DNA from 3 places in the Actinoplanes sp. SE50/110 genome. Region 1 is predicted to be linked to each of the others. Evidence: riboswitches for the same ligand, from Rfam matches in the RefSeq annotation. Region 1 holds a riboswitch; each other region holds the start of a gene.
The links. A riboswitch is a leader RNA that binds a small molecule or an ion and turns the genes downstream of it on or off. The one in region 1 is predicted to bind cyclic di-AMP.

Region 1 (4,277 bases):
CCAGGACGAGGATCGCGAACCAGAAAGTGATCATGGTGGGCTCCTAGTACGCCAGGGCTTTGTTCTCGGTGACCGAGACTTCCGGAGTCATGGGTTTCGCCGCGATGTGGAGCACGAGCCGGTACCAGGCGATCGCCAGCAGGCCGTAGATCAGCGTGAAGCCGGCCAGGGAGGCGATCACCTCGGCGCTGGTCAGGCCGGGGGAGATGCCGTCGGCGACCTTGGAGATGCCGAAGGCGAGCCACGGCTGCCGGGCCGTCTCGGTGAACACCCAGCCGAACGTGTTGGCCGCGGCGGGCAGCAGCGGCGACAGCAGCAGGATCCGCTTCACCCACCCCGGGACCTCGTCGTCGGCGAAGCGCAGGAACCCGGGCAGCAGCCGGCCGGTCCGCGCCGACGAGGCCCAGAGGTAGTACGCCGCGAGCGCCATCCCGGCCACCCCGGCGCCGATCATCAGGCGGAACGTCCAGAACGCCACCGGGATCATCGGTATGTAGCTGCCCGGTCCGTACTGCGCCGCGTACTGCGCCTGGAGATCGTCGATGCCCTGCACGGTGCCGTCGAACGATCCGGTGCCCAGGAAGGAGAGCAGCCGCGGGATCTCCACCGTCAGGAACGGCTTCTCGTGGCCGAGTCTGCCCAGCGCGAAGACCGAGAACGGCGCCCCGGTGGTGGTCGAGTAGAGCGCCTCGGCGGCCGCCATCTTCATCGGCTGCACCGACGTCATCACCTTGCCCAGCCGGTCACCGGTGATCGCGGTCAGCGCTCCGCCGGTCAGCATCAGCCAGGCGCCGAGCCGGGCCAGTGTCCGGAATTCGTCATGAACGGCGAGGCGCCACACCCCGAGGGCGAGCAGCAGTCCGCCGCCGGCCATCGCCGCGCCGGCCATCGTGTGCGGGAAGGCGGCTAGCACCACCTCGTTGGTGAGCAGCCCGGTGAAGCTGGTCAGGCGGGCTCGTCCGGTGACCGGGTCGAGGGCGTAGGCCACCGGGTTCTGCATGAAGGAATTACCGGCGAGGATGATGTACGCCGAGAGCAGCGTCCCGATCGCGACGACCACGATCGTGGCGGCGTGGATCCGCCGGGGGAGCCGTTCCCATCCGAAATACCACAGGGCCAGGAACGTCGCCTCCAGGAAGAACGCGAGCATCCCCTCGACCGCCAGGGTCGGCCCGAAGACGTCACCGTAGAACTTGGCGAACGCGCTCCAGCCGAGCCCGAACTGGAACTCCTGCACGAGTCCGGTGACCACCCCCACCGCGAAGGTGACGATCAGGAGCTTGCCGACGAACTTCGTCAGGTTCCGGTACTTCTCGGTCCGCGTCCGCAGCCAGGTCAGGTGCAGTCCCGCCGCGGTCGCCGACAGGCAGATCGACAGCGGCACGAACAGGTAGTGGTAGATCGTCACCACCGCGAACTGCAGCCGGGTCAGGTCGAGCACGTCCATCGGGTCTCCCCCTCTACGACTCTTCGTAGTAGATACTACGAGACGTAGTACGACACGCTCTAGTAGGATGGGTCACATGGCACTTGGCGATCTTGAACGTGAGGTCATGACCCAGCTCTGGGACGCTTCCGAGCCGCTCACCGTGCGACAGGTGCACGAGCGGCTCAGCGCCGACCGCGATCTGGCGTACACGACCGTGATGACCGTCCTCGACCGGCTCGCCAAGAAGGAGCTCGTCGTCCAGCAGCGGGCCGACCGGGCGTACCGGTACGCGCCGGCGCAGACCCGCGAGGAGATGACCGCCGGCCTGATGCTCGACGCGCTCAGTGCCACTCCCGATCGGGACGCCGCGCTGGCATACTTCCTGGGCCAGCTGCCGCCCGGCGCCATCCAGGCCGCCCTGAACGCGACACCGAAAGAGACGTGACCGCACTCCTGCTCGGTGCCCTCGGGTTGACCCTGTCACTGGTCGTCCCGGGCATCCTGGCCGGCGCCCGATGGCCCGACCGCGCCCCGGTCGCCGCCGTCCTGCTCTGGCAGGCCCTCACGCTGACCGCGGTGCTCTGCGCGCTCGGCGTGGTGCTGGCCGCCCCCGAGGAGCTGACCCGGGCGGCCGGCGCCGGCCACCCGTGGGCGGTCGCCGCGCTGGTGTTCTCCCTGGCGGTCGCCGCCACCATCGTCACCCGGCTGTTGATCTCACTGATCCGGGTCACCGCCCGGGCCCGGGCCCGCCGCGAACGCCACCGCACGCTGGCCGACCTGCTCGACCGGGTGGAACGGCACCGCGAACTGGGCGGTCCCGAGGTGCGGGTGCTCGACGCGCCGTTGCCACTGGCCTACTGCGTGCCCGGGCGCGAGCCCCGGGTGGTGCTCAGCGACGCGGTGCTGCGGGTCCTCGACCGTGCCCAGGTCGACGCGGTGCTCGCCCACGAGCAGGCGCACCTGCGGCACCGGCACGAGCTGGTGATGGAGTCGTTCACCGCGTTCTACCAGGCGGTGCCGGCTCCGCTGCGCTCCCGGGCGCCGCTTGACGCCGTACACCTGCTGTTGGAGATGGTGTCGGACGACGCCGCGCGGCGCCGGACAGGCGCGGCGCCCCTGCGTGCCGCGCTGTCCCGGCTCTCCGACGCGGTTCCCCTCGCGGAGGAGGCCCCGGCCGACCCGGCGGGTGAATCCCGGCGCCGCCGCCTCGACCGGCTGGCCGGTCCCGAGGTCACCTCGCGGGGCCTGTCGGTGCTCGCCGGGCTCGCCGCGGCCAGCCTGATCGTGCTACCCACGGTGATCCTGATCGTGCCCTGGCTCGGTCAGGCCCTGGATGCCTGGCCATTCCGGTCACTGTGAGTGCTGGAGGGTGTGCGAGCGGTTTCGCCGCGGGCGCGCGCTTCATTTGCCTCGGTGATCCGGGTACGGTGGTCCCCGGTTCGGCAGCCCCCCATCGTCCATCCGGCCGATCTGACGAACCACCGCCCAATCGCCCGTAACGGCGAGCCGGGGAACCAGGTAAGTGGGGTGTAGCCGTTCGCGGCCGGGCGTTCTTCCCGCCCGAACCCGTCAGCTAACCCGGTCGGCGGCTGAATGGAAGAAAGGACAACGCACCTACGTGAAACGGATAGGCGCGCGTGGCGTGCTGCGCAGTCTGCTCTGCGCCGCCGTCGCTGCCGGACTCGTTCTCACCGGACCTGTCGTTGCCCACGCCACGCCCTCGCCGTCCAGCGTCGAGGACCAGATCGACAAGCAGTGGAACGAGCTCGAGCCCGTCATCGAGGACTTCAACGACGTGCACGGGAAGCTGATCAAACTGCAGAAGCAGCAGAAGCAGCTGAACGCGACGCTCGACCCGCTGCAGAAGAAAGTGGACGTGGCCATGAAAGACGTCCGTGGCCTCGCCTCGGACGCCTACATGCAAGGCCCGCCGACCGCTGTCGCCGCGATTCTCAGCGGTTCGCCGACCAGCCTGACCGAGAAGCTCTCGCTGCTCGAACAGCTCGCCGCGAACCGTCAGGACTCGATCAGCGAGGTGGTGAAACTCCGCGACAAGTACGCCGCCGACAAGGCGAAGGTGGATGCCCTGGCATCCGAGATCTCCGCCCGCGACGCCGATCTGAACCAGAAGAAGACGGCGATCGAGAAAGAGATCACCTCCCTGCAGAAACTGCGCCTGCAGGCGTACGGGAAAACGGATGACGGGCCGTTCAAGACGGGTCCCTGCCCGGTCGACTACACCAACGACATCGGTGGCCGGGCCGCTCAGAAGGCGTGCGACCTGATCGGCAAACCCTACGTATTCGGTTCCGAGGGCCCGAACAGCTACGACTGCTCGGGACTGACGAAAGCGGCGTGGGCGTCGGTCGGCGTGCACCTGGAGCACTACACCAAGGATCAGTGGACCGAGGGCCGCGCGGTTTCGCGAAGCGAACTGAAACCGGGTGACCTGGTCTTCTACTATTCCGACGTGCACCACGTGTCGATCTACATCGGCGGTGGAATGGTCGTGCACGCACCGCACACGGGCGACCACGTGCGGATGGCGACGATCGATCGCGGTCCGATCGCCGGCTATCGGCGGCCCTCGGGCTGATCCGGTCAGTCGGGTCGTCAGGCCGCTTCCGGTGCGCCGGGGGCGGCCTTTCGCGTTCCGGCACATCGGACACGGGCATAATCGCGTTTCATGAGCGACGCGCTGATCGACAGCCTGACCGCCGCGGTCCAGGCCCGCCCCGACGACCTGCCGCTGCGGCTGCACCTGGCCGAGTTGCTGGTGACGGCCGGCCGGGGCGCCGAGGCGATCGAGCACGCCGCTCAGGTCCTCAGCCGTGATCCGGCCAACGAG
Region 2 (4,277 bases), 2.3 Mb from region 1:
CATCACCTTGGTCAGTTTCGCCTGGTCGGTGACCGCCTGGTCGATCGCGGCCTTGGCCTGCTGCCGACCGGCCCGGGTGGCCTTCAGCTCGTCGAGCGCCAGGGTCTGCTTGGCGGCCACGGTGCCGAGCATCTGGGCCCGGTCCAGGAACCCGGCCGAGGTGTTCGCGGTGAGCAGCGCGCTCAGCGGGCCCAACCGGCCCATCGTGTACGCCTGCGCGGCGTACCTGTTCAGCGCGGCCTGCCGCGGGCCCATGTCGGCGTCGAGCTGCTTGAGCTCGGCGGCCAGTTTCGTCTGCTCGGCCCGGGACTGCTTGAGCTTGGCACTGGCCGTGACGTAACCCTTGGAGGCCTCGTCGAGTTTGTCGAGCAGGGACTTGGAGCCGCCCTCACCGTCGTCACCGGACTCCCCCGGGGCGGCCAGGGGCCGGGGAGCGGCGGCGGCCGGCGTGGTCACGCCGGCGATCCCGCATGCGGCGACCAGCAGCGCGAGAACGGCTGCCCATCGTCGCCGTGCCGTCACATCCTGCACAGGGTCCATTTCCTTCCGTCGGCCGCCGGCCGGGTTAGCTGACGGGTTCGGGACGAAGGAAACCCCTACCGCTGGCGCGGATTCACCCCGGAAGAATGTGGATCCCCGGCTCGCTCAGAATTCTCAGGATCTGCGATTAGGCGGCGGTCCCCGGGTGGGAACCGCATCAGACCATACCCACTCGATCGAGGAATCGACAGTTCTCGCACCGATTGCTACGAGGCGGTCACCAATGGTGGTGGCGATTACGGAAAGTCGTTGGGCGGTAACAGCTTTGCCATTTCCCGGACCCTGATGTCCGGAGATATCTCAGGTAAACTGGCCGCCGGTCCTGCCAGGACGGCACCGCCCCCGAGTTGCCGGCAGGCCGCCGCCCAATCACCGAAAGGTGAGCCGGGGAACCAGGTAGTTGGGGTGAATCCGCGATAAGCGGTAGGGATAGCTTCCGTCCCGAACCCGTCAGCTAACTCGGTCGGCGGTGACTAGGAAGGATAGTTGATGACCGCACGTCCCCGCCGGTGGCTGATGCTTGCCCTGGCGCCGCTCGTGGCCACCACGATATTCGTGGCGCCCGTCACGCCGGCACACGCCGCGCCGAGCGGCAGTTCGTCGACGACACCCTCGGAGGGTGACGACGGCGACGACCTCTCCGATCAGATCGAGGCGACCAACCGGCGGTACGTGAACGCCAAGCTCGCGGTCGAGGCCTCGCAGAAGAAGCAGAAGGACCTCGCCACCCAGATCTCCGCCGCGGAGAAGCGCCGCGACGCGCTGATCCCGGAGGTCAACGCGATCGCCCGGCAGCAGTACCAGATCGGCCAGCTCACCACGGTCGGCTTCCTGCTGCGGGCCGACTCGTCGAGCGACTTCCTGCACAAGGCCATCGGTCTTGAGGAGATCAACAAGCTCAACGACGACAAGCTGAAGGATCTGAACACCACGCTCGCCACGATCACCAACAGCAAGTCGGCGCTCGACGCCGAGCTGAAGAACGAGCAGCAGCAGCTCTCCATCCAGCAGAAGCAGCACGACACTGCGGAGAGCCAGCTCGACCTGCTCGGTGGTGGCACCGGCATCAACAAGACCATCACCGCCGGTTTCGTCGACGCGACGTCCAAGGTCGCGGCCCCCGCGCCGCGCAACTCCAGCGGCGGATTCTCGCCCGAGTCCTGCACCGTGGACGACCCGACCACCAGCGGTTGCATCACCAAGCGCACCCTGCACCTCTACCAGGAGGTGAAGAAAGCCGGCTTCAACCGCTTCGTCGGGTGCCACCGCGACGGCGGCCCGTTCGAGCATCCGAAGGGTCGGGCCTGCGACTGGTCCCTGCAGAAGAGCGGCTTCTCGGTCGCGCACAACAGCGACATGATGCGGTACGGCAACGACCTCACCGCGTTCCTGGTACGCAACGCCGACCGGCTCGGGATCTACTACGTGATCTGGTACAAGCAGATCTGGTTCCCGGCGACCAACAACTGGCACGCGTACCACGGCCCGAGCGACCACACGGACCACGTCCACGTATCGCTGCTCTGACCGGTCGCAAAAAGGGCCTCCCGCCGTGCGGGAGGCCCTTTTTCCGCTCTACGTCAGTTCGGCGTGGCGCGCCGCACCGGCGCGCGGCCGGCCGGCTGGGTCGGCGCCGGGCCGGCCGGGCCGGGCGCCGGGATCGCCATGGTCACCGGGCGGACCTGGGTCACCTCGATCTCCTTGCCGTGGTGCAGCAGAGTGAGCCGGGCCGAGCCGCCGCCGTTGCGCAGCGAGTAGGTGACCTCGCTCGCGGTCACGTTGACCCGCAGCCGCAGACCCCGCCAGAGCAGCGAGAACTCCAGGTTGTTGATCCGGCTGGGCAGTCGCGGCGCGAACGACAGCTGCCCGTTGAAATCGCGCATCCCGCCGAGCCCGGCGACCAGCGCGATCCAGGAACCGGCCAGCGACGCCACGTGCACGCCGTCCCGCGCGTTCTGGTGCAGGTCGTGCAGGTCCATCAGGGCGGCCTCGCCCAGATAGTCGTGCGCCAGCTCCAGATGCCCGGTCTCGGCCGCCATCACCGCCTGGATGCAGGCGGACAGCGAGGAGTCCCGCACGGTGCGGGCGTCGTAGTACGCGAAGTTGCGCGCCTTCTCCTCCGGCGTGAAGGCGTCACCCCGGATGTACATCGCCATCACCAGGTCGGCCTGCTTCACCACCTGCTTGCGGTACAGGTCGAAATACGGGTAGTTGAGCAGCAGCGGGTAGCCCTCCGGCGGAGTGTTCTCGAAGTCCCACTCCTGCAGCCGGGTGAAGCCCTCGCACTGCTGATGCACACCCAGTTCGCGGTCGTACGGGATGTGCACCGCCGCCGCGGCATCCCGCCACGAGGCAGCCTCCTCGTCGTCCACCCCGAACCGGCGCGCCAGGTCCGGGTGCCGCTTGCAGGCGTCCACCGCGGCCATCAGGTTCTGCTGGGCCATCAGGTTGGTGTAGATGTTGTCGTTCACCACCGCGGTGTACTCGTCCGGACCGGTGACGCCGTCGATGTGGAACCGCCCGTGCCGGTCGTGGTGCCCCAACGACCGCCACAGCCGGGCCGTCTCGACCAGCAGCTCCAGGCCGACCTCCCGCTCGAAGTCGTAGTCGCCGGTGGCCTGCACGTACCGCCGGACCGCGTCGGCGATGTCCGCGCCGATGTGGAAGCCCGCGGTGCCGGCCGGCCAGTACCCCGAGCACTCCTGCCCGCGGATGGTCCGCCATGGGAAGGCCGCGCCCTGCAGCCCCAGCGTCTGCGCCCGCTCCCGGGCCAGGTCCAGCGTCGAATGCCGCCAGCGCAGCACGTCTGCCGCGGCGGACGGCTGGGTGTAGGTCAGCGCGGGCAGCACGAACGTCTCGGCGTCCCAGAACGTGTGGCCGTCGTAGCCGGGGCCGGTCAGGCCCTTCGACCCGATCGGGCGCTGCTCCGCCCGGGCGCCGGCCTGCAGCGTGTGGAACAGGCCGAACCGGACCGCCTGCTGCACCTCCGGGTCGCCCTCGACCCGTACGTCCGAATGGTCCCAGAAGCCGTCGAGGAACTCGCGCTGCTGCTGGACCAGCCCCTCCCAGCCGTCCAGGCGGGCGCTGGCCAGGGCGGCGCCGACCTGATCGCGCAGGGCGGGCAGCGAGCGCATCGAGGACCAGCCGTACGCGGCGAGCTTGACCACCCGCAGCTTCTGCCCCGGCTCCAGACGGCAGGCGACCGTGGTGCGCAGCCAGTCGTCGTGTCCCTCGGTGGTGATCGCGTGCCGGCCCGGCGTCTCCACCAGGTGCTCCATGGCGGCCGCCATGCGCAGGTCGCTGACCTTGGTGTGGTGCACCAGCAGGCCACCGGAGCGCTGCTCCAGCATCTCCTCGGCCTGCAACGGCTGCTCCAGCACCGCGGCCACCCGCGGGTCCTTGCTCTGCGGCGGCAGCTGCTCGTTGGCCACCAGCTCGGACTGCAGGATCAGCCGGGCGGCGCCGTCCAACGGCTCGACCTCGTAGAGGAAGGCGACGACCGCGCGCTGGGTGAACGAGACCAGCCGCACGGTGCGCACCCGCACGCCCTGGCCGGACGGGGAGACCCACTCCACCACCCGCTCCAGGGTGCCGGCGCGCATGTCCAGGACACGCTCGTGGGACCGCAGCTCGCCGTAGCGCACGTCGAACGGCTCGTCGTCGACCAGCAGCCGCATCAGCTTGGCGTTGGTGACGTTGACCATGGTCTGGCCGGACTCGGGGAAGCCGTACCCCGC
Region 3 (4,277 bases), 1.0 Mb from region 1:
CAGCCTTACCGCCCCAACTTTCTCGCCGGTTCCCGAATCGGTCGTGCAGCTCTTTCCGTCTTAAGCCGGGCTCGCCGCGGCGAGCCGTTCGCCCCGGAGCCGGTCGGCCCAGGAGTCGTCGAGGGGCGCAAGCCTATCCGCGCCCGTGGACCAACGCAGTAGCAGATCGGCTAGCGCTGGGTTGCGAGACAGCGCGGGGCCGTGCGAATACGTCCCGATGATCTTGCCGGCCCAGGCCCCCTCGGTCTGCCCGTCGTTGCCGATGCCACCGGTCACCCGGGCCAGGGGCGCGGCGTGTGCGCCCAGGTGGGTGCGGCCGCCGTGGTTCTCGAAACCGGTCAGCGGGGGCAGGCCCAGCCGCGGGTCGATGTCGCCCCGCAGCTCGCCGACCGCCCGGCTCTCACCCCGGTCCGAGGTGATGTCGAGCAGGCCGAGCCCGGCACATTTGGTCCCCTTGGCGAAGAACGAGTGACCGAACAGCTGGTAACCCGCGCAGATCGCGAGCACCGAGGCGCCCTGGCTGACCGCGCGGTGCAGCCCGCCGTCGGCGATCAGTCGCTGGGCGGCCAGCGCCTGCGGGCCGTCCTCGCCGCCACCGATGAGATAGATGTCGGCGGTCGTCGGCATCGGCATGTCCGAGCGGACCTCGTAGGTCTCGACCGGGATGCCGCGGGCCGCCGCCCGGTGCGCCAGGATCAGCAGATTGCCCCGGTCACCGTAGGTGGAGAGCAGGTCGGGGTAGATCCAGACGATCCGGAGGGTGCTGTCGTTCATGCTGTGACCTCGGTGTTAGTTGACACGGTCGAGCACCGCGCGGATGTCCTGGAACGCCGTGTAGTTGGCGATCACCTCGAGCCGGCCCGGCGGCACCTGCGCCACCGCCTCGTCGAAGGTGTGTACGTGCCGGAACGGCACCTGGTTCACCTGCAGCCGGACGGCCAGGTCGAACGCCCGGTCGCCGGTGATCAGGACCGGACGGTCGCGCAGCGGGGCGAAGTCGACGTCCCACAGCCAGGAGGTGTCCAGGCCGTCGGGGTCCCGCGCGTTGATCGAGAGCAGGGTCGGCGCCTGGTCGGCCATGTCGAACGCCTCCAGCCAGCTCGCCGGGTTCTTGGCGAGCAGCAGCCGGATGTTGCGGCCGTCCCGGTCGACCTGGGCGTAGCGTCCCGCGATCGAGGTCACCCGGGAGAGCCGGGGGAGCGCCTCGATCGGGCGAACCCCGAATTCGCCGGCGACCGCGAGGGCGGTGGCCGCGTTGCCCAGGTTGACCTTGCCCGGCAGCTGCAGCTTGACCAGGTGCCAGTCGCCGCGCGGGTCGATCACGCCGTCCTCCTCGACCACCCACTGCGGGGTCGGGCGGCGCAGCGGGCAGCCGGTGCACCACCAGTCGCCGTTCGCGCGCTCGATCGGGTGGCCGCTCTCCGGGCAGACGAACGAGTCGTCGTGCCAGCGCTGACCGGCGCTGAACCAGATGGACTGCGGGCTGCCGGCGGCCGCCCAGACGACCATCGGATCGTCCGCGTTGGCCACCACCCGGATCTCGGGGTGGCCGGCCAGCGCGGTCTTCCACAGCTGCGCCATCATCGCCACCTCCTTGGCCCGGTCGAGCTGGTCGCGGGAGAGGTTGAGCAGCGCCACCACCTTGGGCCGGGTGGCGTCGATCACCTGGGCCAGGTAGTGCTCGTCGACCTCCAGCACGGCGAACGGGGTGTGCCCCTCCTTCGCGAGCGCGGAGGTGTGCCCGGTGGGCATGTTGGCGCCGTACGAGTTGGTGGCGACCCGGCCGAGCACGCCGACCGCGGCCGCGGTGAGCCGCGTCGTGGTCGTCTTGCCGTTGGTGCCGGAGACCAGCGCCACCGCCCGGCCCGAGGAGAGATGCGCCAGCAGGTCGGGGTCGATCTTGAGGCCGATCCAGCCGCCGATCACCGAGCCGTCGCCGCGGCCCGCGGCCCTGGAGAGCGCCGCCGCGGTCTTCGACGCGGTGGTCGCGACTATCGCCCGCAAGGGCATCTTCCCGTCCGTCACGCCAGCGAGGGTACCGGACCGCGGGGTCACGTCGAGTTGCCGGAAGGTCCGGTCCCCGATGGCGGGCCGGGTAATCCGGTCGAGTTACCGCGTGTGCGCTCGTCCGGGTTACCGGCCGAAAAAATGTGTGTTCTGGTTCACTGACCTGGATCGACAGATCGTATGCGGTCGAGCACTCAAAGCAATGACATTTGTTTTCCGGAGCTAGCAAATTGGACAGTGGCTCACGTGCCAATCACGGTGAGTAATCACATCGCACCTGACGATCGAGGGCGAAGTCGGGTACCAAAGATTCACCGGCGGCAACCGCTCGCCGGCCGCGCCGACCGGACCACGCCGAGCCCTGCCCCGGACTGGTCGACGCGACCACCGCAATGCACCGAAAGCTGACAAGGCATCAGGGGGCAGGGACGGGGGAACCAATCCCGGTCCGCACCAGCGTCGCGCCCCACGGGCGACGTGGACCTTGGGGTGAAGCCACTCAGGTGGCCGGGCAGCCTTCCCGCCCGAACCCGACAGCTAACCTCGCAGGCGTGCCGGAGGGAAAACCTTACCGTGCACGAACACCGTTCGAGCCATGGCCGCCGCATGTCCGGCGCCGGTACCGCAGCACTCTCCCTGGGGCTCTGCCTCTGCGCCGGCCAGCTGATCGGCGCGTCGCCCGCCGTAGCAGCCGAGGCGACGCCGGTCACCACCGCCGCGAACACCGTCCGGGCAGTCGCGCCGGCCGCCGCCAAAACCCTCGTGCAGCCCAGGCTGACCACCACGACCACCGCTCGCCGGATCACCGCGGGATCCGTCCTCAAGGTCACCGCCAAGGTGATCAACCCGAAGACCGGCAAGATCGCCAAGGGCACCATCCGCCTGCAGGGCTACCGCGGCGGCAAGTGGCAGACGTGGGCCACCAAGAGCAGCACCGGCGCGGTCACCTTCACCACCGGGCCCAAGTCGTCGATCTACATCCGGACCCTGTTCACCGGCACCGGCTACGCGCAGACCTCCAGCTCACGCATGCTGATCACGGTCCGCGCCAACGGCGGCGCACGGGTCCTGGCCGAAGCCAAGAAGCACGTCGGCGCCCTGTACAAGTTCGCCGCCGCCGGACCGAAACGGTTCGACTGCTCCGGCTTCACCCTCTACGTCTACAAGGTCGCGGCCGGCAGGAGCCTGCCGCACAAGGCTGACGCCCAGCAGCGCTACGGCAGCGCGGTGAGCAAGAGCCAGGCCCAGCCCGGCGATCTGATCATCTTCCGGTCCGGGTCGTACGGCTACCACGCCGGGATCTACGCCGGCGGCGGCTACATGTACGACTCGCCGCACACCGGGGCCCGGGTCGGCAAGCACAAGATGTACGGCAGCAACTACGTCGTACGCCGCATCGCCTGACCAGTCGTCGGCCTCCGCCTCGACCGGCTGCCGCCGGGTGTTTCCCGGTGGATGACGGACGGCGGCGGCGGTAAGCGCAGTAAGTGCAGTAAGTAAGGAAGCAACGCCAGTGGGGCGCGATCCGCATCGGATCGCGCCCCACTGGCGTTCCGGCCGCTGTCGGCTCACGGTCCGTGCTTCCTCAGGTTCCTGCTTCCCGGTACGTCGGTGGTCCCGCCCCGTCCGCATCCCGCTCTGCCTCGCCGGGCGATCGTCGCGGCCGCGCGCGGCTCGCCCCCTCGACTGACGCTGGCCTGGGCGCCGGGGCCGGCGGGCGGCGGCCAACTGGGCGGGGTGGTGGTGCGTGGGCCGGTAAGGGTGGTGGCGCGACTGTGGAGGGTGGGCCCGCAGGGGGTGGGTGGTCGGGAGTGGAGCGCGGTGGCGGGTGGATCAGGAGCCCGGGGGAGGCGGGGTGGAGGCTCCATTTTTCTCCACCGGAGGGCTCCACTTTCCTCCACGGGCGGGTTTGCGGGGCTTTCGTGCGGGGTGCGGTGGGCGTTTCCGGGGGAGTTTTCCGCCCGCTGAGCCGGATGTCGGAAACCGGACGTGGTGGATCATGCTCGGCGGGCTGCGTTTGCTCCACCACCTGTGAACTGGGATTACGTCCGCGAAAAGGGCTCGCGAGCGGTTGCTTTCGGGTTGCAGGTGGAGGGAAGTGGAGTAGAGTGGGGCCCAGTGGCAGGACCGAGGAACCGAAACCCTGGGACTCGAACCGCGGAGCCTGCCGGCCCGAGTTGACAGACGGTCCGCTCCCTCCGCGAAGGGACGGTCGTCCCGGCAAAGGGGTGGGGGCCGATGTTCCTCGGCACGCACACCCCTCGGCTGGA

Region 2: it holds a riboswitch for cyclic di-AMP, as region 1 does, so the genes downstream of both, ACSP50_RS02290 (hypothetical protein) here and ACSP50_RS12745 (NlpC/P60 family protein) in region 1, are expected to answer to the same signal.
Region 3: it holds a riboswitch for cyclic di-AMP, as region 1 does, so the genes downstream of both, ACSP50_RS08345 (C40 family peptidase) here and ACSP50_RS12745 (NlpC/P60 family protein) in region 1, are expected to answer to the same signal.

What each region holds. Positions count from the first base shown of each region.
Region 1 is NZ_LT827010.1:2,867,660-2,871,936, forward strand. It holds gene cydB (cytochrome d ubiquinol oxidase subunit II) at 1-34, opposite strand, end outside; gene ACSP50_RS12730 (cytochrome ubiquinol oxidase subunit I) at 44-1,447, opposite strand; gene ACSP50_RS12735 (BlaI/MecI/CopY family transcriptional regulator) at 1,554-1,874, shown strand; gene ACSP50_RS12740 (M56 family metallopeptidase) at 1,871-2,788, shown strand; cyclic di-AMP (ydaO/yuaA leader) riboswitch at 2,902-3,033, shown strand; gene ACSP50_RS12745 (NlpC/P60 family protein) at 3,048-4,025, shown strand; gene ACSP50_RS12750 (tetratricopeptide repeat protein) at 4,116-4,277, shown strand, end outside.
Region 2 is NZ_LT827010.1:518,204-522,480, reverse strand. It holds gene ACSP50_RS02295 (hypothetical protein) at 1-540, opposite strand, end outside; cyclic di-AMP (ydaO/yuaA leader) riboswitch at 539-684, opposite strand; cyclic di-AMP (ydaO/yuaA leader) riboswitch at 893-1,026, shown strand; gene ACSP50_RS02290 (hypothetical protein) at 1,030-2,067, shown strand; gene ACSP50_RS02285 (glycoside hydrolase family 65 protein) at 2,121-4,277, opposite strand, start outside.
Region 3 is NZ_LT827010.1:1,859,032-1,863,308, forward strand. It holds gene ACSP50_RS08335 (type 1 glutamine amidotransferase) at 61-774, opposite strand; gene ACSP50_RS08340 (Mur ligase family protein) at 790-2,010, opposite strand; cyclic di-AMP (ydaO/yuaA leader) riboswitch at 2,393-2,574, shown strand; gene ACSP50_RS08345 (C40 family peptidase) at 2,614-3,411, shown strand; gene mraZ (division/cell wall cluster transcriptional repressor MraZ) at 4,246-4,277, shown strand, end outside.